DNA from 3 places in the Buttiauxella sp. AC038 genome. Region 3 is predicted to be linked to each of the others. Evidence: predicted binding sites of a transcription regulator. Region 3 holds the regulator's gene; each other region holds the start of a gene.

Region 1 (7,912 bases), 3.2 Mb from region 3:
GGCTCTGAACAGTTACACGTTCGTTGCCCAGTTGGCCTGCCATTTTCTTGCCTTTGAACACTTTGCCCGGAGTCTGGTTCTGACCGATAGAACCCGGAACGCGGTGAGACAAGGAGTTACCGTGTGTAGCGTCCTGGGTACGGAAGTTCCAGCGCTTAACGGTACCTGCGAAACCTTTACCTTTAGAGGTGCCAGTTACGTCAACTTTTTTAACTTCAGCAAACAGCTCAACGCTAACATCTTGACCTACAGTGAACTCTTCGCCTTCTGCAAGACGGAATTCCCAAAGGCCACGGCCAGCTTCTACGCCAGCTTTAGCGAAGTGACCAGCTTCCGGCTTAGTTACACGGCTAGCTTTTTTAGCGCCAGTGGTAACTTGAACAGCACGGTAGCCATCGTTAGCCAGGTCTTTGACCTGAGTAACACGGTTTGCTTCTACTTCGATCACGGTTACTGGGATAGAAACGCCGTCTTCAGTGAAGATACGGGTCATACCCAATTTTTTACCGACTAAACCAATCATTGTTTCAACCTCTCAATCGTCAATGACCTGATTAACCCAGGCTGATCTGCACGTCAACACCAGCAGCCAGATCCAGACGCATCAGAGCATCAACGGTTTTCTCAGTTGGCTCAACGATGTCAACCAGACGCTTGTGAGTGCGAATTTCGTACTGATCACGCGCGTCTTTGTTGACGTGCGGAGAGATCAGAACGGTAAAGCGCTCTTTGCGGGTCGGCAGCGGGATCGGACCACGTACTTGCGCACCAGTGCGCTTAGCAGTCTCGACGATTTCCGCAGTTGATTGATCAATCAGACGATGATCAAACGCTTTAAGACGGATACGGATTCTTTGGCTCTGCATGAGACCATAGCTCCAATTATTTTATAGACGAAAAAAATCACTACTCACACCCATTACGATTGATGGGGGAGTGTAATCGTTCATACATAGTTCCCCAATTGGGAACATTGTCGACAGTAGCTTCACTGCCAGGCTCGTATTGAGCCAGCCGTCGATTAAGACAGGCCCGCGCATTATACGTAAATCTGCCCCTTAATCAAGCCATGGATACGAATTAAACAATCTTTTATGCAAGGGTACGGCACACCTTCAACTCGAGATGCAAAATTGACTAGCCATAGAATCTTCCCTGGAGGGCTGCTCGCGCCTGAATAATCTTCATTTTGTTTTCACATGTATATTAATTTAGTGTTGAAAATCATCTCACTGCAGAGTCATCAATGGCTATGTCTACATCCCCTACCCTATTCGAACTTCCCTTTTTCACTCTCTATATTGGGCTTTTACTACGGCTAGCCTGGATAGATTATCGATGCATGTTGCTCCCGGATAATCTGACTTACTCCTTGTTATGGTCTGGGTTACTGTATCAGCTGTGTTTTATACCCGAGAATTTAGCAGCATCAGTGCTTGGCGCCATTTGCGGGTATCTCAGTTTGTGGGGGTTGTACTGGATTTATTTTTACTGGCGAAAGTGCGCGGGCATCGGCTACGGAGATATGAAGCTTTTGGCTGCCTTAGGAGCATGGCATGGATGGCAGAGTTTGGGGTGGATTTTGTTCACAGCCTCATCAATGGGCCTGTTTGCGGTCTTAATATCAAAGTTATTAAGAAAGAAGAGAATTTCACTGACTACCACTCCGCTACCCTTTGGCCCATACCTTGCGATAGCGGGTGGTTCAGCAGGATGGATATATTCCTCCTTCCCGCTGTTTAAAGAACTCAATTTCCTTCTTTGATTTGCGACTGAATATAATTCTGCAAACCAATTTTAGAGATGAGATCTAATTCAGTTTCCAACCAGTCGATATGGTGCTCTTCCTCTGCAAGAATTTGGATCAGCATATCTCGACTGACATAGTCATGAATGGTATCTGCGTAAGCAATGGCTTCACGCAAATCTTTGGCACCTTCCATTTCTAATTTAAGGTCAGATTGAAGCATTTCTTCGACATCTTCACCAATATGGAGCTTGCCTAAATCTTGCAAGTTTGGAATGCCTTCGAGAAATAAAATACGCTCGATGTACTTATCGGCATGTTTCATTTCATCAATGGATTCGTGGTACTCAACTTCGTTGAGGCGCATCAGGCCCCAGTTTTTGAACATTCTCGCATGGAGAAAATACTGATTTATCGCGACAAGCTCGTTTCCCAATAATTTATTGAGATAATTTATTATCTTAATATCACCTTTCATTTTTTACTCCCTCCGCTTCCACTACATGAAGCGTAGATGTAGCACGGAGTAAGTCAAAAAAAGTGACCGTCTTAGGCAATCTCTTTAAATTCTGGGATCTGCAATAGCTCTTCTTGCATGATTTCTCGTGCTGCGCGAATGCATTTGCCACATTGGTTTCCCACTGGCACAAACTTGCGAAGCTGCTGGAAAGATTGTGGATGAAACTGGCGCACTGCCTGCCGAATTTTTTTATCACTTACACCATTACACAAACAAACGTACATAAGCACTCCCGTTCAAATTACGCGCAAAGTGTAAATGAGAATAGTTATGATTACAATAGCACACGCATATTGCTTAAGTGAGTAAGCGGCAAAAATAGCAAAAAAAAGAGCGCCTGAGCGCTCTTTTTTCATACAAAGGTATCAGCGATTAAGCGATAACTTTAGCAACAACACCCGCGCCTACAGTACGGCCGCCTTCACGGATTGCGAAACGCAGACCGTCGTCCATCGCGATTGGGTGGATCAGGGTAACAACCATTTTGATGTTGTCGCCCGGCATTACCATCTCAACGCCTTCTGGCAGTTCGATGGTGCCAGTCACGTCAGTTGTACGGAAGTAGAACTGTGGACGGTAGCCTTTGAAGAACGGAGTATGACGGCCGCCTTCATCTTTGGACAGGATATAAACTTCTGACTCGAACTGAGTGTGCGGCTTGATAGAGCCTGGCTTAGCCAGTACCTGACCACGTTCGATATCTTCACGTTTAATACCACGCAGCAGAACACCAACGTTCTCACCAGCACGGCCTTCGTCCAGCAGTTTGCGGAACATTTCAACGCCAGTACAGGTTGATTTCACGGTATCTTTGATACCAACGATTTCAACTTCTTCACCAACTTTAACGATACCGCGCTCTACACGACCGGTAACAACAGTACCACGGCCGGAGATGGAGAATACGTCTTCGATTGGCAACAGGAACGGCTTGTCGATAGCACGTTCTGGTTCCGGGATATAGGTATCCAGGTAGCCAGCCAGTTCGATGATTTTAGCTTCGTAATCCGCGTCGCCTTCCAGTGCTTTCAGCGCTGAACCACGTACGATTGGAGTATCGTCGCCTGGGAAGTCGTACATAGACAGAAGTTCACGAACTTCCATTTCTACCAGTTCCAGCAGCTCTTCATCATCAACCATGTCGCATTTGTTCAGGAACACGATGATGTAAGGAACGCCAACCTGACGACCCAGCAGGATGTGCTCACGAGTCTGTGGCATTGGGCCATCAGTCGCAGCAACAACCAGGATAGCGCCGTCCATCTGAGCAGCACCGGTGATCATGTTTTTAACGTAGTCGGCGTGCCCTGGGCAGTCAACGTGCGCATAGTGGCGAGTCGGGGTGTCATATTCAACGTGGGAAGTGTTGATGGTGATACCACGAGCTTTTTCTTCTGGTGCGTTATCGATCTGGTCGAAAGCACGAGCAGAACCACCGTAGGTTTTAGCCAGAACGGTAGTGATTGCTGCAGTCAGAGTGGTTTTACCATGGTCAACGTGGCCGATAGTACCGACGTTGACGTGCGGTTTTGTACGTTCAAATTTTTCTTTAGACACGGCTATATTCCTTACTGTTGCGCTCTCCCCTCAAGGAGAGAGCACGGGATCAATGTTTTTTAAAACTCTGGGCTTATTTGCCGCGAGCTTCGATTACGGCCTGAGCAACGTTGTTTGGCGCATCATCATACTTCAGGAATTCCATGGAGTAAGATGCACGACCTTTGGTCAGTGAACGCAGTTGAGTTGCGTAACCGAACATTTCAGACAACGGAACTTCAGCGTGAATCTGAACGCCAGTAGCGTTAGATTCTTGACCTTTCAGCTGACCACGACGACGGCTAAGGTCACCGATAACGTCACCGGTGTTCTCTTCCGGAGTTTCGACTTCAACCTTCATGATAGGCTCAAGCAGAACTGGTTTCGCTTTCTTAAAGCCATCTTTGAAGGCAATAGAAGCGGCCAGTTTAAACGCCAGTTCAGAGGAGTCAACGTCGTGGTAAGAACCGAAGTGCAGACGCACGCCGAGATCTACTACTGGATAACCCGCCAGAGGACCAGACTTCAGCTGTTCCTGGATGCCTTTATCAACAGCAGGGATGTATTCCGTTGGGATCACACCACCTTTGATGTCGTTGACGAACTCGTAACCTTTCGGATTCGAGCCCGGCTCCAGTGGGTACATGTCGATAACAACATGACCGTACTGACCACGACCACCAGACTGCTTAGCGTGTTTACCTTCAACATCGGTAACTTTCGCGCGAATCGCTTCACGGTAAGCAACCTGAGGTTTACCAACGTTAGCTTCAACGTTGAATTCACGTTTCATACGGTCAACGATGATGTCGAGGTGAAGCTCACCCATACCAGCGATGATAGTCTGGTTAGTTTCTTCATCAGTCCATACGCGGAATGATGGATCTTCTTTAGCCAGACGACCCAAAGCCAGACCCATTTTTTCTTGGTCAGCTTTAGTTTTCGGTTCAACAGCGATAGAAATTACCGGTTCAGGGAATTCCATACGCTCCAGAATGATCACATTGTCCTGATCACACAGGGTATCACCGGTAGTCACTTCTTTCAGACCAATAGCTGCAGCGATATCGCCCGCGCGAACTTCTTTGATCTCTTCACGTTTGTTAGCGTGCATCTGAACGATACGGCCCAGACGCTCACGCGCTGATTTCACCGGGTTGAACACGGTGTCGCCAGAGTTAACAACGCCAGAGTAAACGCGGAAGAAGGTCAGGTTACCAACAAACGGGTCAGTTGCGATTTTGAACGCCAAAGCAGCAAACGGCTCGTTGTCGTCTGAGTGACGAACAGCCGGAGTGTCTTTACCGTCGTCCAGCATACCGTTAATCGCAGTAACGTCAGTTGGAGCTGGCAGATATTCAACAACCGCATCCAGCATCGCCTGAACACCTTTGTTCTTAAATGCAGAACCACAGGTAACCAAGATAATTTCGTTGTTCAGTACGCGCTTACGCAGAGAAGTTTTGATTTCTTCTTCAGTCAGCTCTTCGCCACCAAAGAATTTCTCCATCAGTTCGTCAGAACCTTCAGCAGCGGCTTCAACCAGTTTCTGGCGCCATTCTTCGGCCAGTTCCTGCATATCAGCTGGGATCTCTTCGTATTCGAAGGTCACGCCCTGATCGGCTTCATTCCAGTTGATGGCTTTCATTTTCACCAGGTCAACAACACCGGTGAATTTCTCTTCCGCGCCGATTGCCAGTTGCAGAGGCACCGGAGTTGCGCCCAGACGTTTTTCGATCTGGTCAACAACTTTCAGGAAGTTAGCACCCATACGGTCCATTTTGTTAACGAACGCGATACGTGGAACTTTATATTTGTTTGCCTGACGCCATACGGTCTCAGACTGTGGCTGAACACCACCAACAGCACAGTAAACCATTACCGCACCATCAAGAACACGCATGGAACGTTCAACTTCGATGGTGAAGTCAACGTGCCCTGGGGTGTCGATGATGTTGATGTGGTGTGGTTCGAACTGTTTGGCCATACCAGACCAGAAACAGGTGGTCGCAGCAGACGTGATGGTAATACCACGTTCCTGCTCCTGCTCCATCCAGTCCATAGTGGCTGCGCCATCATGAACTTCACCGATTTTGTGGTTTACACCGGTGTAGAACAGAACACGTTCGGTAGTAGTAGTCTTACCGGCGTCGATGTGAGCACTGATACCAATGTTACGGTAACGCTCAATGGGTGTTTTACGAGCCATTTGATTCCTCTATATCCTAGGACGTTCATTTAAGTAACCCAAAGCGGGCAGCTCACATGAAGCGCCCGCTTGGTGACTAACACTCCGAAGGGATTACCAACGGTAGTGAGCGAACGCCTTGTTGGCTTCAGCCATACGGTGAACGTCTTCACGTTTCTTAACTGCAGTACCTTTGTTCTCTGCAGCATCAGAAAGTTCGTTCGCCAGGCGAAGAGCCATGGATTTATCACCGCGTTTACGAGCAGCTTCTACGATCCAACGCATTGCCAGAGCATTACGACGAACCGGACGTACTTCTACTGGAACCTGATAAGTAGAACCACCAACACGGCGGGACTTAACTTCGACAGTCGGACGAACGTTGTCCAGAGCGACTTCGAAAGCTTCCAGTGCTTGTTTACCAGAACGCTGAGCCAGGGTCTCCAGCGCGGTATACACGATAGATTCAGCAGTAGATTTCTTACCATCTACCATCAGAATGTTTACAAATTTGGCCAGCAACTCTGATCCGAACTTAGGATCTGGAAGAATTTTACGTTGACCAATGACGCGACGACGTGGCATGGGAATACTCCGTTGTTAATTCAGGGTTGTCCAAAACTCTATTGAGTTTGACATTTATTTAAAACGTTTGGCCTTACTTAACGGAAACCATTAAGCCTTAGGACGTTTCACGCCATACTTGGAACGAGATTGCTTACGGTCTTTAACGCCGGAGCAGTCAAGTGCACCACGAACGGTGTGGTAACGAACACCTGGCAAGTCTTTTACACGACCACCACGGATCAGGATCACTGAGTGTTCCTGCAGGTTGTGACCTTCACCACCGATGTAGGAGGTAACTTCAAAACCGTTAGTCAAACGCACACGGCATACTTTACGCAGTGCGGAGTTTGGTTTCTTAGGAGTGGTAGTATATACACGAGTACATACGCCACGTTTCTGCGGGCAGGCTTCCAGCGCAGGCACGTTGCTTTTTGCAACTTTGCGAGCGCGTGGTTTGCGTACCAGCTGGTTAACTGTTGCCATTAAATAGCTCCTGGTTTTAGCTTTTGCTTCGTAAACACGTAATAAAACGGCCTCATATAATATGAGGACGCAGAATTTTAGGGCTGAGCCGAAAAGGTGTCAAGAAATATACAACAATCCTGGATTTTACCAGGAAATATGTTGTTCGTGTTTAACCGTCAATGCAACGAAGTCAGTATAGCTGACCTTGCCTACACCGGTTGAAATTTGAGCAGTTAAGCCGCGAGCCTCGATATCTTCCTGCAGAGCATACACAGTAATGGGGGCTGAGAGCAGTAAATCAAGGGCTTTGGTCCCTGAGAGGGCTGCAATGACCGCATCTTGCCGTAATAAAAGTTCATCACCATGCTTCACACAGCGCAGCAACGATTCAAAATCGGTCTGAAAAGGTGAGTGTTGTAAAATATGCAGCATGTCGCCTCAGAAGGTTAGCACCACATCAAATTGATGCAGCATTTCGCACAATGCATCAGGCTCAAGCGGTTTAGCATCGAGAACCCAGTTTCTTTCTGGCGATAACCCTCGTTCACGGATCGAAGTCGCGCAGAGATAACACTGCTCGATATCGTACAACGGCAGCACGCGGAATGTCGCGATGTAGTCTCTGGAGAGGATAAGGCCTGGTTGCTGATCTGGTATCAGTTGCATAACCCCGTCGCCAATGAAAAACACGCCGATGTCTTCGGTTAGTGCTGATGTGGCAAGTAAGGCATCAAGCCCTTCACGCCCGCTGGCGCTTCCATGAGGTGCTGATTGAAATACGAATGCTACACGCTTCATCAGAATTGTACCGTCCGATCACAGCTCAACGAAGCCTGAGCCAGTGCCCCTAACCCACTAAGGGTGAAGCCAGGCTGCATATTATGACAAG
Region 2 (7,912 bases), 680 kb from region 3:
ATTGTGTAAAAATTAGCGTATTCGGACGAATAAAATATTTCGAACAATAAATAGCATAAATGATTCGTGAAATATGAAGATCAGTAAAATCATTAGATCATAAAGAGTTACAGCAACCCAATACGTTTTAAAATGTGATAAATATCACATTTTGCCATATAAACTGGCCTGCAATCTTAAAGTTGCTATGAGATTATCGACGATTGTTGTTCAAAAAATAGACTTATGAAGGAATCTCTTATGCACCACCGTTCATTGCTCATCGCCACGCTTTTAATTACTGCCACTCAATTTTCCTATGCCGGTGTAATCAACCCAGACTGCACCGTATCTAAAGCGGCAAAAAGCACCGCGATGAAAGCGACTGTCGGCGTAGGCGGCCGTTGTGATGCAAAAGAAACCGTAAAAGACCAGACACCTGATGCGGTGAAAAATGGTGTTTCTGATGTGAAGCAGACAAAATCGAACGTTCAAAGCGTGGGTCATAATGTCTCTAATACTGTCGACGTAATTAAAAATAACTAGCGTAATAATTAAATTGGGCATTCTGGCGTATGCTTAGAATGCCAAAATTTCTGAACATTTCGATAAATTCTAATTACCTTTCTCCTCGCAAATATCTAATTATCATCGTCAGAGCCATTATTCTCGCTGAGACTCACGAGCGCATTTCTGCTAACGTCAGAAAAACTAAAGACATCAGGAGGTCGTATGCGCCAGAGAGTTATCGTTTGTCCAATTATTGAAAATAACGGTGAAGTACTGCTGTGTAAGATGGCAGACGATCGCGGAGTGTTTCCCGGGCAATGGGCGTTATCCGGCGGCGGGATGGAGCCGGGTGAACAAATGGAAGAGGCGTTGCTACGAGAAATTCGTGAAGAGTTGGGCGTTGAACTCCAGATAATCACCATTAAGCCCTGGACCTTTGCCGGCGACGTGCGAGTAAAGACCTATGCTGATGGCAGCAAAGAAGAAATCTACATGATTTATCTGTTGTTTGACTGCGTGAGCGCCAATCGCCATGTCACGTTTAACGAAGAATTTCAGGAGATCGCCTGGGTTAAACATTCAGAACTGGGCAACTATGATTTGAATGAAGCGACACGAGCGACCTTCAGCAAAAAAGGCTGGCTTTGATCTCTATTGTACAGCTCCGAAATTAAGGAACCCGATGCGTAAAGTCCTCATCTGGCTGATTCTCACTGCGCTTTGTGTCGGGGCGTGGTGGTCTATGCTCTGCATCAGCAGTATGAGGAACAAAGCGCTGAGTTCCGTATTTTGTATCGCGATATCACGGTCAAACTTGCGCAAAACGATGTCATTCTCGCCTTGCTTTCAAACAGTAGCGACCCGGCCTTAGTGCAGAAGAAATTCACCACAAGGTTCTTTGTTAATTGATTTATCCCGGGCTTCTTATTATTGGGCGGCGGAATACCGGTGAAAGTTGATAACCAAACCATCTGTGCCATTGGTATTGGCGGTGCACCAGGCGGCCATTTGCATCAGCAATGTGCCGTTGATGCGCTAGAGGCAAATAAAGCAGCCCTCAACGCATCCTGATATCGAGTTTCATGACGTTGTAGGCGTATTGTGGCGTGCAACGTCATGCGTAAATCCACTTGTGCAACATATTCTTCTTTGCCCCTGTTGAGATTATTTGTCAAAATAATGTATTCAGCGTCAAATACTTTGCGTATTACACGGACGTTTTTTATACATTGATGAGAAGTAAGGGAGTTAAAATGAAGTATATATTCGCGCTTATGTTGAGTCTGACATTATCCGGATGCACCGCGAGCGATTGGGTCGATGCTGCTGGTGGAATAATGCAGGCTACTGATAAAAGTGAAAAAGATTCAAGAAATAAGCGCATAAAAGCGGCTAACAAAGCTGCGGGTTATTAAGATTTAAACAAACTGTAAAAGTGGATTAAGTCATTCCTCTTCTGAACGTATTGAGTAAGAAGAGGAATGATCTTTTACTGACTAAATACTCCCTTAGCTCTCGCCTCCTGGCACGAGATATAGCCATAATGCTTTCGGTTTCCATTCTTATCGAAAGCGACATAGAAAGGCATTGTCTCTGTATCTTTTTTTAGTCTGTAGTTAATGCAAGTTCCGTTGATTTCTGGAACATTCATCTCACTATCTGGTTCCCCTCCTGCAGCAATAACCGTACTTTTTGTCGCGCTATTTGCGTATGTTGCTTGCACCACAGGTTCATTATCAAACTTCATAAAGCTAAAACTACAGGCGCTTAATAAAGGCACAATTATAAAAAGTATATAGCGCATTAAATATCCTTCCGTAGATGAAATCTACCACTAAAGTAATGTAATTAAACCGGGCAATTATTGCCGTTTAAATTCATCTGCTCATATATTTTGCTCATATGGGAAACGTATTTCTCATATCTCTGAGCAACAATTGACTGACTACAACATTATCGCAAAAAGAGAAGACGAGAGCGATAAGACAAACGTTGCCTGGCTTAGGTTATATCCATGTTTTTTGTAATGACAAGTGCTGGTAGTCTTCGTATTATACGATGTCTAAAATTAAAGCATACGAATAATCTCATAACTATCATTGTGTTAATAACATTTTATGCGCGAGGAATCATGAAGCTCAAACTAGTCACAGGCCTGTTTTTGATGGCTGCTGTGGGTAATGCCTATAGTGAGACACTAATGTCTAATGGTCAGCCCATATCAGTTAATTTAAGCAACAAAGGTACGGCAAGTATCTCAAACTGTGCTGAATACGTTGCGTTGAGAAAGGAGGGCGGGACGGTCAACGATTACCCAGGTCTTTCTGACCCGGATTTCAGGGAGGCGCAGGATGCACTGAAAAATTGTTATCTGGATGCATATGCCAATGACAATGGTTTAAAGGAAGTTACGCCTTCATTGACGACTTTATCTGTAGCAAACGTTGTTGAACATTTTCCAGCTCAAGCTGCCCTGGCGATAAGTGATGAAGAAGTTGCAAAACTGAAAAAGAACTTTATCGGCAAGACAATTATTGATACTGCGCCAGATTTAAAATCCGACGGTGGGCGCATGATTTCTACAAAAACGGATAGCGGCTACATGGTTTGGAATCGTCGGGCTTTCGAAGATAGTGCCGGGAAGATGTATTCATTTATAACTTTATCTTCTTTCCCACTCTCCGGTACATATGCATCTTTAAGGACATATCAGATATTGTCAGAACAAGAAAAAGTTTGGACGATTAAAGAAGTGACTGAAAATAGTCCACTATAAAATGGGAAAAGGCGCTATCAAGCGCCTTTGAAAGTTGAGAGTTCATCTTCAATGCTTCGAATGGAGCTCATGGGGCTATGCACTGGCAATACGTGATAAGCACGAACCCGCCTTATGCGGTTCTGCTCGAGAGTGACAGTTTTATAAAAGTGAAATTATTTCAATTGGATACAAAAGTTGATTTCAATCTACTCGTGAGTATTTCATTTCGCTGACAATCCCTCTTTGTGGCTTTTTTTATGGAAGGGAAAGTGAAGAATTTTAATTTCAGATTCAGCGGGTCTGGCCTGGTATTAATCGTGATTGCCTGTACCGTAATATTATCTGGATGTGTTAAACGTCAACCAAGCACCCCTTTGTTGCAGCCTCTAGAATGGCGTGCCTGCCCACAGGTTCAATATCCAGCCAGGGCACATGCAACGAAACAAGAAGGTATTGTTCATGCCGTAATGCATGTCGATTCTGGCGGGAAAGTTACTTCAGTGGACACATCAGGTGATGAGTTATTTTTCCGTGAGACTGTAAACGCACTTAAACGGTGCAAGTTTCCTGAAGGAACGGCAGCACAAGTCTGGAGAACGGTGACATTTAAACTGCAAGGCGGTGCTTCAATTGAATACCCATCACCTAAAGAAGTGGATGATTTATTAGGTGATCTTTCATCGAGCGAAGATCATAACAAATTAAATAGTGAGGTTGGGAGTTACGCTGGCGAGATTAAAACGGCAATAGAGAGCAAGTTTTATGATCACGTTTCATTTAATGGAATGACCTGCTATGTCCGAGTTAATCTGGCACCTGATGGCTTACTCATGGTAATCAGAGCAGAGCGTGGTGACGCTTCTTTGTGCCAGGCCGCCCTAAAGGCAGCCAGTCAGGCTCATATACCAGCACCACCAAATAAGGCTATATATGAAGTTTTCAAAAATGCGCCATTAGATTTCAAACCATAAGATTTAAACAAACTATAAAAGTGGATTAAGTCATTCCTCTTCTGAACGTGTTGGGTAAGAAGAGGAATATTGATGAAGTTAATTGCGTCTGAAAAGCTGATTATTTTTCATATAAGCGTTCGAGCTTGAAGCACTGCGCTCCTTTATATAAGCACTCATCATAAATACGGTAACCGATATGTTGAGCAACGCGAATTGAAGCCGGGTGATGCTTCACAATAAGGCACACGGTTTTGGATGGCGAAAACGAATCGACATACCAATGGTGTGCGGCATCGGCAGCCTCTTTTGCAATCCCGCAGCCCTGGGCCGCGCGCGTAATGACCCATGAAGCTTCAGCGCACTTATCAAACGCTTCATCAACGTTGCGATGAAAATTAGCCAGCCCCGTTTCCCCTAAAAAAACACCATCAGATTTTTGGAAGATGGAGAAGATCCCGAATCCAAATGTTGACCAGTGCCCGATGTTTCTCAAAATACGATTCCATCCTTCTTCCGGTGTAAACCCTGGAGAATTGGTCACATGGAAAATTTCAGGGTCCGCATACATGGGCAACCACACATCAAAATCTGCAATGGTTTGAGGACGTAAAATTAATCTTTCCGTTTCAATGATTGTCATTAATTTATCTTTTACGTTTTTATCCAAAAAAACAGGGCTTTCTAGTCTAAAAAGTAATCCCATCTCGCTTTCATTACCCAGCCTCGACGTTCTGAGTAAAGGGCTAAAAGCATGACTTCTAGCCTGGGGGTAAACTCATTCAGCAGCCGTTTCACCAGGCATACTTTTCAAAGCTTCAAGATCAATCTCAGCATCGTTTGTTTCCAGCAGTTGCGTTAACAAAAGAAGGTTATTGAATTCATTTAAAAGTATCTCAGCGTCAGTCTTCAGGGGAGTATCAGCCGCATCTAAAGCTGCATTGATTGCTTTTCTGACGTTCTCAAGCATTTCATTCATACCGCCATTTTTACCAATGGTCAGTAACAATGCTCCTATAAGCAAAGATTGAGCTTCGACTTTTGCCGCCAGTTGCTTGGCTTCGGCATCCATTTTAGAAATTTTTGCTATCACACCCAGTATCAAGTTTTTCATTAAAGCCCCATTTCTAGCCAGATAACCCCTAAACAAAATAAGGGTGAGATTTATTTGATGAAAATGAAAATAGCCTAAGTTGTGACTGTGCACCACTCCGCCGGGTGAACATCATGTGCCTGACGTTTATTAGAATGCGCATGTATGCATTGGCGATGAACATCATCGTGCTCACTGGAGCTACCAATCGCATAAATCGGTATTCTCTATACATCTTTTACTTTCTATCACCTAAGCTTTCTTATTCCAGTTAAATTCTCTTAATTTCATTGGGTTAAATAGCTCATTTCACCGCCTGCAAGACTTTCAGCAGGGTCTATCCTTAGTTAAGACGCCTAAAAATAGCGCATTTCGTGAATACCCCTGTTATCAGGATGTTGTATTGATAATAGTTATCATTAACATAGGGTATTGGCCTTTGGGCGGCAAAACATAAAGAGGTGAACTATGGATGTGCAAACCGGTAGCTTCGATCCCAGTGAGTTTGCCTGGAAGGGACTGACGTTAACCCCTGATGCTGTGGCTCATATTCGCAAACTGGCCAGCCAGCAGCCGGATTTCCTCGGTGTACGTTTGGGCATTAAACAGACCGGGTGCGCGGGTTTCGGCTATGTGCTGGATACCGTCAAAGAGCCTAAATCTGACGACCTCCTATTTGAAACGGACGGTGCAAAGCTGTGGGTGCCACTTTCAGCAATGCCGTTCATCGACGGAACGGAAGTCGATTATGTGCGCGAAGGATTAAACGAAATATTCAAATTCAACAACCCGAAAGCACAGCACGAATGCGGCTGTGGTGAAAGCTTTGGGGTGTAGGCGGGATTATGTCACGTAATACTGAAACGTCTGAAGAAGTGCAAACCTGGGCGGGTGGCCACTCTTATAAAGAAGGCTTTTTCACCCAGTTGAAAACCGACGAAATGGCTCACGGCATCAATGAGGATGTGGTGCGGGCAATCTCTGCGCGGCGTAATGAGCCTGAGTGGATGCTTGAGTTTCGTCTGAGTGCATATCGCGCCTGGGTTGAGATGGAAGAGCCGCACTGGCTGAAGGCCCATTACGATAAGCTGAACTATCAGGATTACAGCTACTACTCGGCACCGTCGTGCGGCAGTTGCGATGATAATTGTGAATCGCAACCCGGCGCGGTCCAGAAGCCTGGTAGCAACGCTTATCTGACCGGTGAAGTGGAAGAGGCATTTAAACAGCTCGGTGTTCCGGTGCGTGAAGGCTCGAATATCGCCATGGATGCGATTTTTGACTCTGTTTCTGTGGCGACCACGTACCGTGAAAAACTCTCTGAACAGGGCATTATTTTCTGCTCTTTTGGCGAGGCCATTCATGAATTTCCGGAGCTGGTGCAGAAATATCTTGGCACCGTCGTGCCGAGTAACGATAACTTTTTTGCGGCCCTCAACGCAGCAGTGGCATCCGACGGGACGTTTATTTATGTGCCGAAAGGTGTGCGTTGCCCGATGGAACTGTCCACCTATTTCCGTATCAACGCTGAGAAAACAGGCCAGTTCGAACGTACCATTTTAGTGGCCGACGAAGGCAGTTACGTCAGCTATATCGAAGGGTGCTCGGCACCGGTGCGCGACAGCTACCAGCTTCACGCCGCAGTGGTGGAAGTCATCATCCATAAAGATGCTGAAGTGAAATATTCCACGGTGCAAAACTGGTTCCCGGGCGACGGCAACACTGGCGGCATTCTGAACTTCGTGACCAAACGCGCCTTGTGCGAAGGGGCGAACAGCAAAATGTCCTGGACGCAGTCTGAAACCGGCTCGGCGATCACCTGGAAATACCCAAGTGTGATTCTGCGCGGCGATAACTCGATTGGTGAGTTCTTCTCGGTGGCACTGACGGCAGGGAATCAACAGGCCGATACCGGCACCAAGATGATTCATATTGGTAAAAACACCCGCTCGACCATTATCTCGAAAGGGATCTCCGCCGGGCACAGCCAGAACAGCTATCGCGGCCTGGTGAAAATTATGCCAACGGCGACAAATGCCCGTAACTTCACCCAGTGCGATTCCATGCTTATTGGGCCGGACAGCGGCGCGCATACTTTCCCGTATGTTGAATGCCGCAACAACACCGCCCAGCTTGAGCACGAAGCAACTACATCGCGCATTGGTGAAGACCAGCTGTTCTATTGCCTGCAACGTGGGATAGCCCAGGACGATGCCATTTCAATGATCGTCAACGGGTTCTGTAAAGACGTGTTCTCAGAGTTGCCGCTCGAATTCGCGGTGGAAGCACAAAAACTATTAGCGATTAGCCTTGAGCACAGTGTTGGTTAAGGATTAAGGGAAAATTATGCTGAGCATTAAAGATTTACAGGTAAGCGTTGAGGACAAAGAGATCCTGCGCGGTTTGAGCCTTGAAGTGAAACCCGGCGAAGTGCACGCCATTATGGGGCCGAATGGCTCAGGGAAAAGTACGCTTTCCGCAACGCTTGCCGGGCGTGATGACTATGAAGTCACCGGGGGTGAGGTTCATTTTAAAGGCAAAGACCTGCTGGAATTATCACCTGAAGATCGCGCAGGCGAAGGCATCTTTATGGCGTTTCAATACCCGGTGGAAATTCCCGGC
Region 3 (7,912 bases):
GAAATTTGCGGCAGTGCGGCAGGATGCCGTTATGATACCCTAACCGCACGAAGTAAAAAAAGAACTTTGCCATGAAATTGAATGCTCGCCTGCAAACTGCGCAACAATCGACTAGTAATTCCCCCATCGTCCTTATTCACGGTCTTTTTGGTAGCCTTGATAACCTGGGCGTGCTGGCCCGTGACCTTGGGCAGGATCATACGTTGCTGCAAATCGATCTGCGCAACCACGGTTTATCACCACAAAGCTCTGAGATGAACTACCCTGCTATGGCGCAGGATGTCGTCGAAACGCTCGATGAATATGACTTTGAGAAAGCCATTATTATTGGCCATTCAATGGGTGGCAAAGTGGCGATGGCTTTGACGGCGATTGCCCCAGAGCGTATCGACAAATTAGTACTGATTGATATTGCACCGGTGGATTATCAGGTGCGCCGCCACGATGAAATTTTCACTGCAATAAATGCCGTCAGCGCCGCTTGCGTTAAAACACGGCAGCAGGCCGCGACCGTGATGCGCGAGCATCTTGATGAAGAAGGTGTTATTCAGTTCTTGCTAAAATCCTTTGCCGATGGCGAATGGAAATTCAACGTGCCGGTGCTGTGGGAGCAATATGAGAATATTGTCGGCTGGGAAAACATTCCTGCATGGAATGAACCCTCGCTATTTATTCGCGGCGGCGCATCTCCTTATGTCAATGAATCGCATCGTAGCCAGTTGCTTTCACAGTTCCCTCAGGCGCGTGCTCATGTGGTTGCAGGTGCCGGACACTGGGTTCACGCAGAAAAACCTGATGCTGTTTTGCGCGCAATCCATCGTTTTATCGACACAACAGCGGCAAACTGATTAAAAACAAACCGACTGGCCGCAAGATGTGGCTAACGCGTTGGCGCGCAAGCCATGCTGATGTATGATTGCGCGCTAAATTGCGCCAGAGCACCCCGCTCCGTGCCACCTGAATTCCCTGTCAGTAGTCTAATCATGGCAAAAGAACAAACGGACCGTACTACATTAGATCTGTTCGCGGACGAGCGTCGCCCGGGGCGACCAAAAACCAATCCGCTAACGCGTGATGAGCAATTGCGTATCAACAAACGCAACCAACTCAAGCGCGATAAAGTACGCGGCCTGAAGCGAGTGGAGCTAAAGCTCAATAACGATGCGGTAGATGCTCTCAATCAGCTGGCTGAAGCGCGCAATATCAGTCGTAGTGAATTGATTGAAGAGATACTTCTCGAACAACTGAAGCAACATCTCAGTTAGTTTTAGTGCTATGTCCTGGTATGCGATTTTGCAGTCTGTGCACACCGGGGCGATAGCAGTTTCCGCACCACGAAGTGTTCTGCTATGATTGCCCTATCTGTGGCCAAATAGCAGCCACCATACCATTAAGTATCAAGAGGTTATTTTACTCATGGCAATCGTAGGCATTTTTTTCGGCAGCGACACTGGTAACACCGAAAATATCGCGAAAATGATTCAAAAACAGCTCGGTAAAGATGTTGCTGAGGTGCATGACATTGCTAAGAGCAGCAAAGAAGACCTGGAAGGCTTCGACATTCTGCTTCTCGGCATTCCAACCTGGTACTACGGCGAAGCCCAGTGTGATTGGGACGATTTCTTCCCAACTCTGGAAGAAGTTGATTTCAATGGCAAACTGGTAGCGTTGTTTGGTTGCGGTGACCAGGAAGACTACGCAGAATACTTCTGTGACGCATTAGGCACTATCCGCGACATCATTGAGCCGCGCGGTGCAGCTATCGTCGGTCACTGGCCGACTGCGGGTTACCATTTCGAAGCATCTAAAGGTCTTGCAGACGATGACCACTTTGTTGGCCTGGCGATTGACGAAGACCGTCAACCAGAACTGACTGCTGAACGCGTTCAGAAATGGGTTAAACAAGTTTCTGATGAGCTCAACCTGGCTGATATCATCAACGCCTGATTCTAAACCCTGGCTACTTTAAGATGCAGGCTGGCAATAAACCTGCATATTCAAGGGCGATGGGCATCAATGTGGCGAGACTATTGGGTTTCGCCACATTGATAGTTATTTCCGATTAAAATAATTGCTACAAATTTTTAACTTTTCAGCTTGTCCCTGTACAATGAACTCCTGACAAATAGCTATCAAGGCCATCAAATCGCGACTCAACCGCAATTTTTTAACTTGGTTATGCATAATACTTGCGGTTCCCATTTAGAAGGGGCAGTTCTATAATGAGACGCATTCATCTTAACGCTCACCCTGACTCCGAGCGAATCGTTAAGCAACAGGACAATTTCCGCATGACTGACAATAATACCGCATTAAAGAAGGCCGGCCTGAAAGTCACGCTTCCTCGATTAAAAATCCTTGAAGTGCTGCAGGGGCCGGTGAACCACCACGTCAGTGCGGAAGACTTATATAAACGTCTGATTGATATGGGCGAAGAGATTGGTCTCGCCACCGTTTATCGTGTACTAAACCAGTTTGATGATGCAGGCATTGTGACGCGCCATAACTTCGAAGGCGGCAAATCCGTATTCGAACTGACACAGCAGCATCACCATGACCACCTGATTTGCCTGGACTGCGGCAAAGTAATTGAATTCAGCGATGATTCAATCGAAGCCCGTCAGCGTGAAATCGCATCACGTCATGGTATTCGTCTGACTAACCACAGCCTGTACCTTTATGGTCATTGTGCTGAAGGTGATTGCCGTACCGACGAAAACGCACACGAAATCAGCGAAAAGTAATCTGCACCTCCGGCACCCAGAGTTGGGTGTCAGGCAATAAAAAAACCGGTGAGGAAGCTCATCGGTTTTTTTATTGCCTGAATACAGCGATTACTTATTGTTGGCGCGGATCTCTTGCCAGATTTTATCGCATTTTGCTTTCACGGCCTGGTCATTACCGGTACGTGTTGCCTGAATGCAGTTCTGGTAATCCAGGGTACGAACCGTTTCTTTCTTCGCAAACTCCTGGTGTTCCTTATCCTGAGCCAACACATTCAATACGCTTTGGCAGGCCTGAATTTTATCCGGATTGCCTTCTGCGGTGTTAATACAGGCGCTATACGCTTGTTTTAGTTTTGTGTCTTCCGGAGCCGTTTTAGGTTGTTGCTGCGCACACGCACTTAAACCTAACGCCATCACCACAGTCAGAACGATTTTTTTCATGTTTGATATCCTTAAGAAAACCGGGCGTTTTCACGCCCGGATTCGAATCAGAAGATGGTGAACGGTGCGATGACGATGAATTTCACGTCGCGCTCATCCTGGAAGATGTTGCCGTAACCACCGCCCCAGCTTGGGATGTCTGAATGGTTGTCGTACTGAGTGAAGTGCAGTTTGAACAGCGTGCCTTTCGCACGACCATCCTGAACGGTGTACAACGCATCAAGGCTGTACGCAGATTCTTTCAGGCGATTATCAGCATCGTAGTAACCGTCAGTGGTTGGTTTAGAGCTTGGTTTAGCATCCCATGCGTACACATAAGAAGCACCCACTGCCCAACCTGCCAGGTTCCAATTGCTCAGGTCATACATCGCGCCTGCAAATACTGCTTTTTCACCGTTGGCGTTGAAGTCAGAGCGGTTATCCCACCACACATCAAGACGACCGTTTGAAGATGCATAAGTTGGGGTCATACGCTGCAGGAAGTAACCTTGCTGGCCATCGGCCTTAACAATAGTTCCTTCAAGACGCAAATCAACCTGACCCACTCTGTATCCGAGAGTCAATGCCTGCAACCATGCAGTGCCGTCGTACAGATCGTTAACGCTGCCATCTGAAACTTTGTCACGCGTACCGTAGAACTGGTAGCTGGTTGTTAACGGGCTGCCCGCGATATCAAACTTATAGCTTGCTTTGGTGAAATACTGATCAACGTAGCCTTCAGCCTGCCCAAATGCCGCTTCGAGAATGAAATCATTTTTGAAGTCATACTTCGCGCCAAGAGAGTGTAAATATTCAACTTTGGTTTTTTTGTCGTTCTGATAGAACTTGTCCATTTCCAGGTGCCATGGAGCTTTGTACTCGTTGGTCCACATGTAGGAGAAGCTCAGCGCACCAGAATCGCCGTAATCAAAGTTTGCACCGGCTTCAGCGCCCTGGTAAGTACCAGGCATGAAGCTCCAGTGTGGTGCGAGCAAGGTTTGCCCGGTTGGCTGAATGTAACCGCCACGTGCCCAAACCGGGCCGTATTTGAATTTAGCTGCGGCTTTATAGAGGCTAATACCGCTCTTATCACCTGAGTAATCTTCGTCGTAAGCTTTGTTTACAGAGGAGAATGCGATTTCGTTCGGGTGACCGCTGTTACCATTTTCTGCCATTTCGATAGCAGTAAAGGCCGCAATATCCAGACCGAACATGTCAGCGGCGAAACCAGACTGGAAGTCCAGGTTGGCGTTCCAGGTGGAATGCGCAAGGTTAGTTTCATATTTATCAGTCGTAACATCTTTACGGTCACGCTCACGCTGCCAGTAATAAACACCACCGGTCAGAGTCGAGTCATCAACAAAGCCTGCTGCGCTTGCCTGAGGGATGACTACAAGTCCTGAAAGAGCCGTGACACCTGCAATTGCAAGCGCCAGTGCACTACGTTTGCCACTAAACGTACGCATATATTATTCCTCTTTGACGTATCAATAATCGCCGGACGTTAAAAGACGCCTTATGGCGAAAAAAAGTAAAAATGCCTAACGGCTAAAGCGGTTATGAATATTTGCCCGCATTACTGCTGCCCTTAAGACTATTTTTCGCGACGCGAATTATCAATGACTTTGTAAGAGTTCATTCCGATATTATGACAGAGAGCACATAATTTATGAGCATTTGTAACAAATAACGACACAAGAGTTTTATCTTGATAATTACTATTTATAAAATACAAAACTCCATATGAGAGCGCTCACATAATTAAAATAAGAATTTTTAATGTTCCGAGGTTGACCATAAAAAGTAGAGAGGAAGAAGTGTAAATAACATTAATTCGCAACGCGAATGTGAAGATATATTTAAGCAAATGATTATAAAGCGAAAAAAAACGCCGCAATTTGCGGCGTTTTTGTCAGATATTGACCTAGTAAAAAGGGACTATTCGCCCATTTTCGCCCAAGTATCACGCAAGCCAACGGTACGGTTAAATACCAGTTTTTCGGCAGTTGCATAACGGCTGTCCAGGCAAAAATAACCTTCGCGCTCGAACTGATACGCTTTGCCTTTTTCGGCATTTTGCAGACTTGGTTCGACGAAGCCTTGTTTGATAACCAGTGATTCCGGGTTAATCGTTGCAAGGAAATCTTCTGCAGCCCCTGGGTTTGCAACACTGAAAAGGCGGTCATAAAGGCGAATCTCAACAGGCAATGCATGTTCTGCACTCACCCAATGAATCACACCTTTAACTTTACGGCCATCAGCTGGGTCTTTGCTTAATGTGTCCGGATCGTAGGAGCAATGCAGCGTGGTGATATTCCCTGCATCATCTTTCTCAACGCGATCGGCTTTAATCACATATGCATTACGCAGGCGTACTTCTTTGCCCAACACCAGACGCTTATATTGCTTGTTGGCTTCTTCACGGAAGTCAGCACGATCGATATAGATCTCACGGCTAAACGGCACCTGACGGCTACCCATCTCTGGTTTGTTAGGATGGTTAGGCATCGTTACCATTTCAACTTCACCCTGAGGGAAGTTTTCGATGATAACTTTAACCGGGTCGAGAACAGCCATAGCGCGTGGTGCGTTCTCATTCAGGTCATCACGAATACAAGATTCCAGAGATGCCATTTCAACGGTGTTGTCTTGCTTAGTCACACCAATGCGCTTACAGAACTCGCGAATAGAAGCGGCGGTATAACCACGACGACGCAGACCAGAGATGGTCGGCATACGTGGGTCATCCCAACCCTCTACAACCTTCTCAGTCACCAGCAGGTTAAGCTTACGCTTAGACATGATGGCGTACTCGAGATTCAGGCGAGAGAACTCGTACTGACGCGGATGCGCAGGAATTGTGATGTTATCCAACACCCAGTCGTACAAACGACGGTTGTCCTGGAATTCCAGCGTACAAAGCGAGTGTGTAATGCCTTCCAGCGCATCGGAAATGCAGTGGGTGAAGTCGTACATTGGGTAGATGCACCACTTATTACCAGTCTGGTGGTGTTCGGCAAATTTAATACGATAAATCACCGGATCACGCATCACGATAAATGGCGAAGCCATATCGATTTTCGCACGCAGGCACGCAGTCCCTTCAGCGAACTCACCGTTACGCATCTTCTCGAACAGCGCGAGGTTCTCTTCAACCGTACGGTCGCGATATGGGCTGTTTTTCCCAGGCGAAGTCAATGAGCCGCGATATTCACGAATCTGCTCCGGAGTCAGTTCGTCAACATACGCCAGACCTTTATTGATCAGCTCAACCGCATAGTTGAACAACTGATCGAAATAATCTGAAGAATAACGCACGTTGCCAGACCAATGAAAACCAAGCCATTCAACGTCGTGCTTAATTGAGTCTACGAATTCGATGTCTTCTTTTACTGGGTTGGTGTCATCGAAACGCAGGTTGCACTGGCCTTGATAATCTTGCGCGATACCAAAGTTCAGGCAGATGGATTTTGCATGACCGATATGCAGATAACCATTTGGCTCTGGCGGAAAACGGGTGCAAATACTGTCGTGCTTACCATTGGCCAAATCTTCATCAATAATCTGGCGAATAAAGTTAGTTGGGCGGGCTTCTGCCTCACTCATCGCGGGTTCCTCTGTGCAAAAACTTTAGTTATCGACACATGATCTTATAAGCAAGCGTCGGAAACAACCTTTAGTTGCATAAATAAGGGTATCGGGGAGGACGGACGGGAGGGCATAAAAAAGCGGCTGGAGAAAAGACTCTCCAGCCGCTAAAGGCACAATCTTACCCTTCATACTTCAAGTTGCATCTTTGTTGGCTACGTTCACTCACCCGACAAATCTGCCAGGAGCAGATTTGAACGCTGTGAGTAGCACCCCGAAGGGGTGAGGCCCACGGATGGGCCGAGTAATCAACTTAGTACACTAAGCTCATCGGGACTCGTTCTCTTGCCGCCGCGATGCAACTCGCATTATTTTGGGTACATAACTCAGGAGCGATTATTTGCCTTTAATTTCGTACAGAGGTGTTTGCCCCGCAACAACAGAACCTTGTGCCTGGAGTACCAGACCACTGTAGTCGTCGATGTTGCTACAAACTACTGGGCTAATCATGGAGCGGGCATTAGCATTCAGGAAATCAAGATCCATTTCCAGAATCGGCTGGCCAGCAACCACTTCAGCACCCTCTTCTACCAAACGAGTAAAGCCCTGGCCGTTCAGTGCAACAGTATCAATGCCCATATGGACAACGATTTCTGCACCTTTCTCGGTTTCCAGGCAGAACGCATGGTTGGTATTAAAGATTTTTACGATAGTACCGGCAGCTGGAGCGACAACTGTTTTTCCAGTTGGCTTAACAGCAACACCATCACCAACAGCTTTGCTGGCGAAGGCTTCATCAGGAACCTGATCCAGCGCAACCACATCACCTGTCACTGGTGAAACCAGAGCAGCGATGGTTACAGCATTTGGAACTGCTTGTGGTTTAGCAGCAGCCACTGGCGCCGCGGCAGCTGTACTCACAGGAGCAGCAGCAACTTCACCTACAGTCTTCATAGAGTTGGCGATTTTCTCAGCTACAAAGCCAACAATAATTTGCACGCTGGTTTTGTTCAGACGGATAACACCGGTTGCACCCAGACGTTTCGCCAACGCTTCATTAACCAATGAAGAGTCTTTCACGTTCAGACGCAGACGAGTGATACATGCATCAATACCAGTCAGGTTAGCTGAACCACCTACCGCTGCGATGTACTGACGAGCCAACTCATTAACATCTT

Evidence for each region. Region 3 encodes Fur, which represses iron uptake genes when iron is present. Its sites were predicted from a motif close to ATAATAATGAGAACNACTATCAA; they were not measured.
Region 1: bfd (bacterioferritin-associated ferredoxin) is a predicted target of Fur. The motif match lies at 2,526-2,548, and genes of this name have one in related genera.
Region 2: sufA (Fe-S cluster assembly scaffold SufA) is a predicted target of Fur. The motif match lies at 5,694-5,716, and genes of this name have one in related genera.

Annotation. Positions count from the first base shown of each region.
Region 1 is NZ_CEEDCQ010000001.1:418,777-426,688, reverse strand. Features, by position in the region: gene rplC (50S ribosomal protein L3) at 1-523, opposite strand, end outside; gene rpsJ (30S ribosomal protein S10) at 555-866, opposite strand; gene AC0IXI_RS01985 (prepilin peptidase) at 1,247-1,765, shown strand; gene bfr (bacterioferritin) at 1,749-2,225, opposite strand; gene bfd (bacterioferritin-associated ferredoxin) at 2,297-2,491, opposite strand; gene tuf (elongation factor Tu) at 2,640-3,824, opposite strand; gene fusA (elongation factor G) at 3,898-6,012, opposite strand; gene rpsG (30S ribosomal protein S7) at 6,106-6,576, opposite strand; gene rpsL (30S ribosomal protein S12) at 6,667-7,041, opposite strand; gene tusB (sulfurtransferase complex subunit TusB) at 7,168-7,455, opposite strand; gene tusC (sulfurtransferase complex subunit TusC) at 7,462-7,821, opposite strand; gene tusD (sulfurtransferase complex subunit TusD) at 7,821-7,912, opposite strand, start outside.
Region 2 is NZ_CEEDCQ010000001.1:2,950,394-2,958,305, reverse strand. Features, by position in the region: gene AC0IXI_RS14010 (hypothetical protein) at 241-525, shown strand; gene nudI (nucleoside triphosphatase NudI) at 712-1,137, shown strand; gene AC0IXI_RS14000 (hypothetical protein) at 1,225-1,398, shown strand; partial or broken gene AC0IXI_RS13995 (heme-binding protein) at 1,402-1,560, shown strand; gene AC0IXI_RS13990 (hypothetical protein) at 1,743-1,904, shown strand; gene AC0IXI_RS13985 (hypothetical protein) at 1,979-2,293, opposite strand; gene AC0IXI_RS13980 (hypothetical protein) at 2,621-3,265, shown strand; partial or broken gene AC0IXI_RS13975 (energy transducer TonB) at 3,505-3,843, shown strand; partial or broken gene tolA (cell envelope integrity protein TolA) at 3,901-4,218, shown strand; gene AC0IXI_RS13965 (GNAT family N-acetyltransferase) at 4,319-4,903, opposite strand; gene iraP (anti-adapter protein IraP) at 4,976-5,311, opposite strand; gene sufA (Fe-S cluster assembly scaffold SufA) at 5,759-6,127, shown strand; gene sufB (Fe-S cluster assembly protein SufB) at 6,136-7,620, shown strand; gene sufC (Fe-S cluster assembly ATPase SufC) at 7,637-7,912, shown strand, end outside.
Region 3 is NZ_CEEDCQ010000001.1:3,629,635-3,637,546, forward strand. Features, by position in the region: gene ybfF (esterase) at 72-848, shown strand; gene ybfE (LexA regulated protein) at 984-1,265, shown strand; gene fldA (flavodoxin FldA) at 1,417-1,947, shown strand; gene fur (ferric iron uptake transcriptional regulator) at 2,292-2,744, shown strand; gene chiQ (ChiQ/YbfN family lipoprotein) at 2,835-3,167, opposite strand; gene chiP (chitoporin ChiP) at 3,215-4,612, opposite strand; gene glnS (glutamine--tRNA ligase) at 5,085-6,752, opposite strand; gene nagE (N-acetylglucosamine-specific PTS transporter subunit IIBC) at 7,131-7,912, opposite strand, start outside.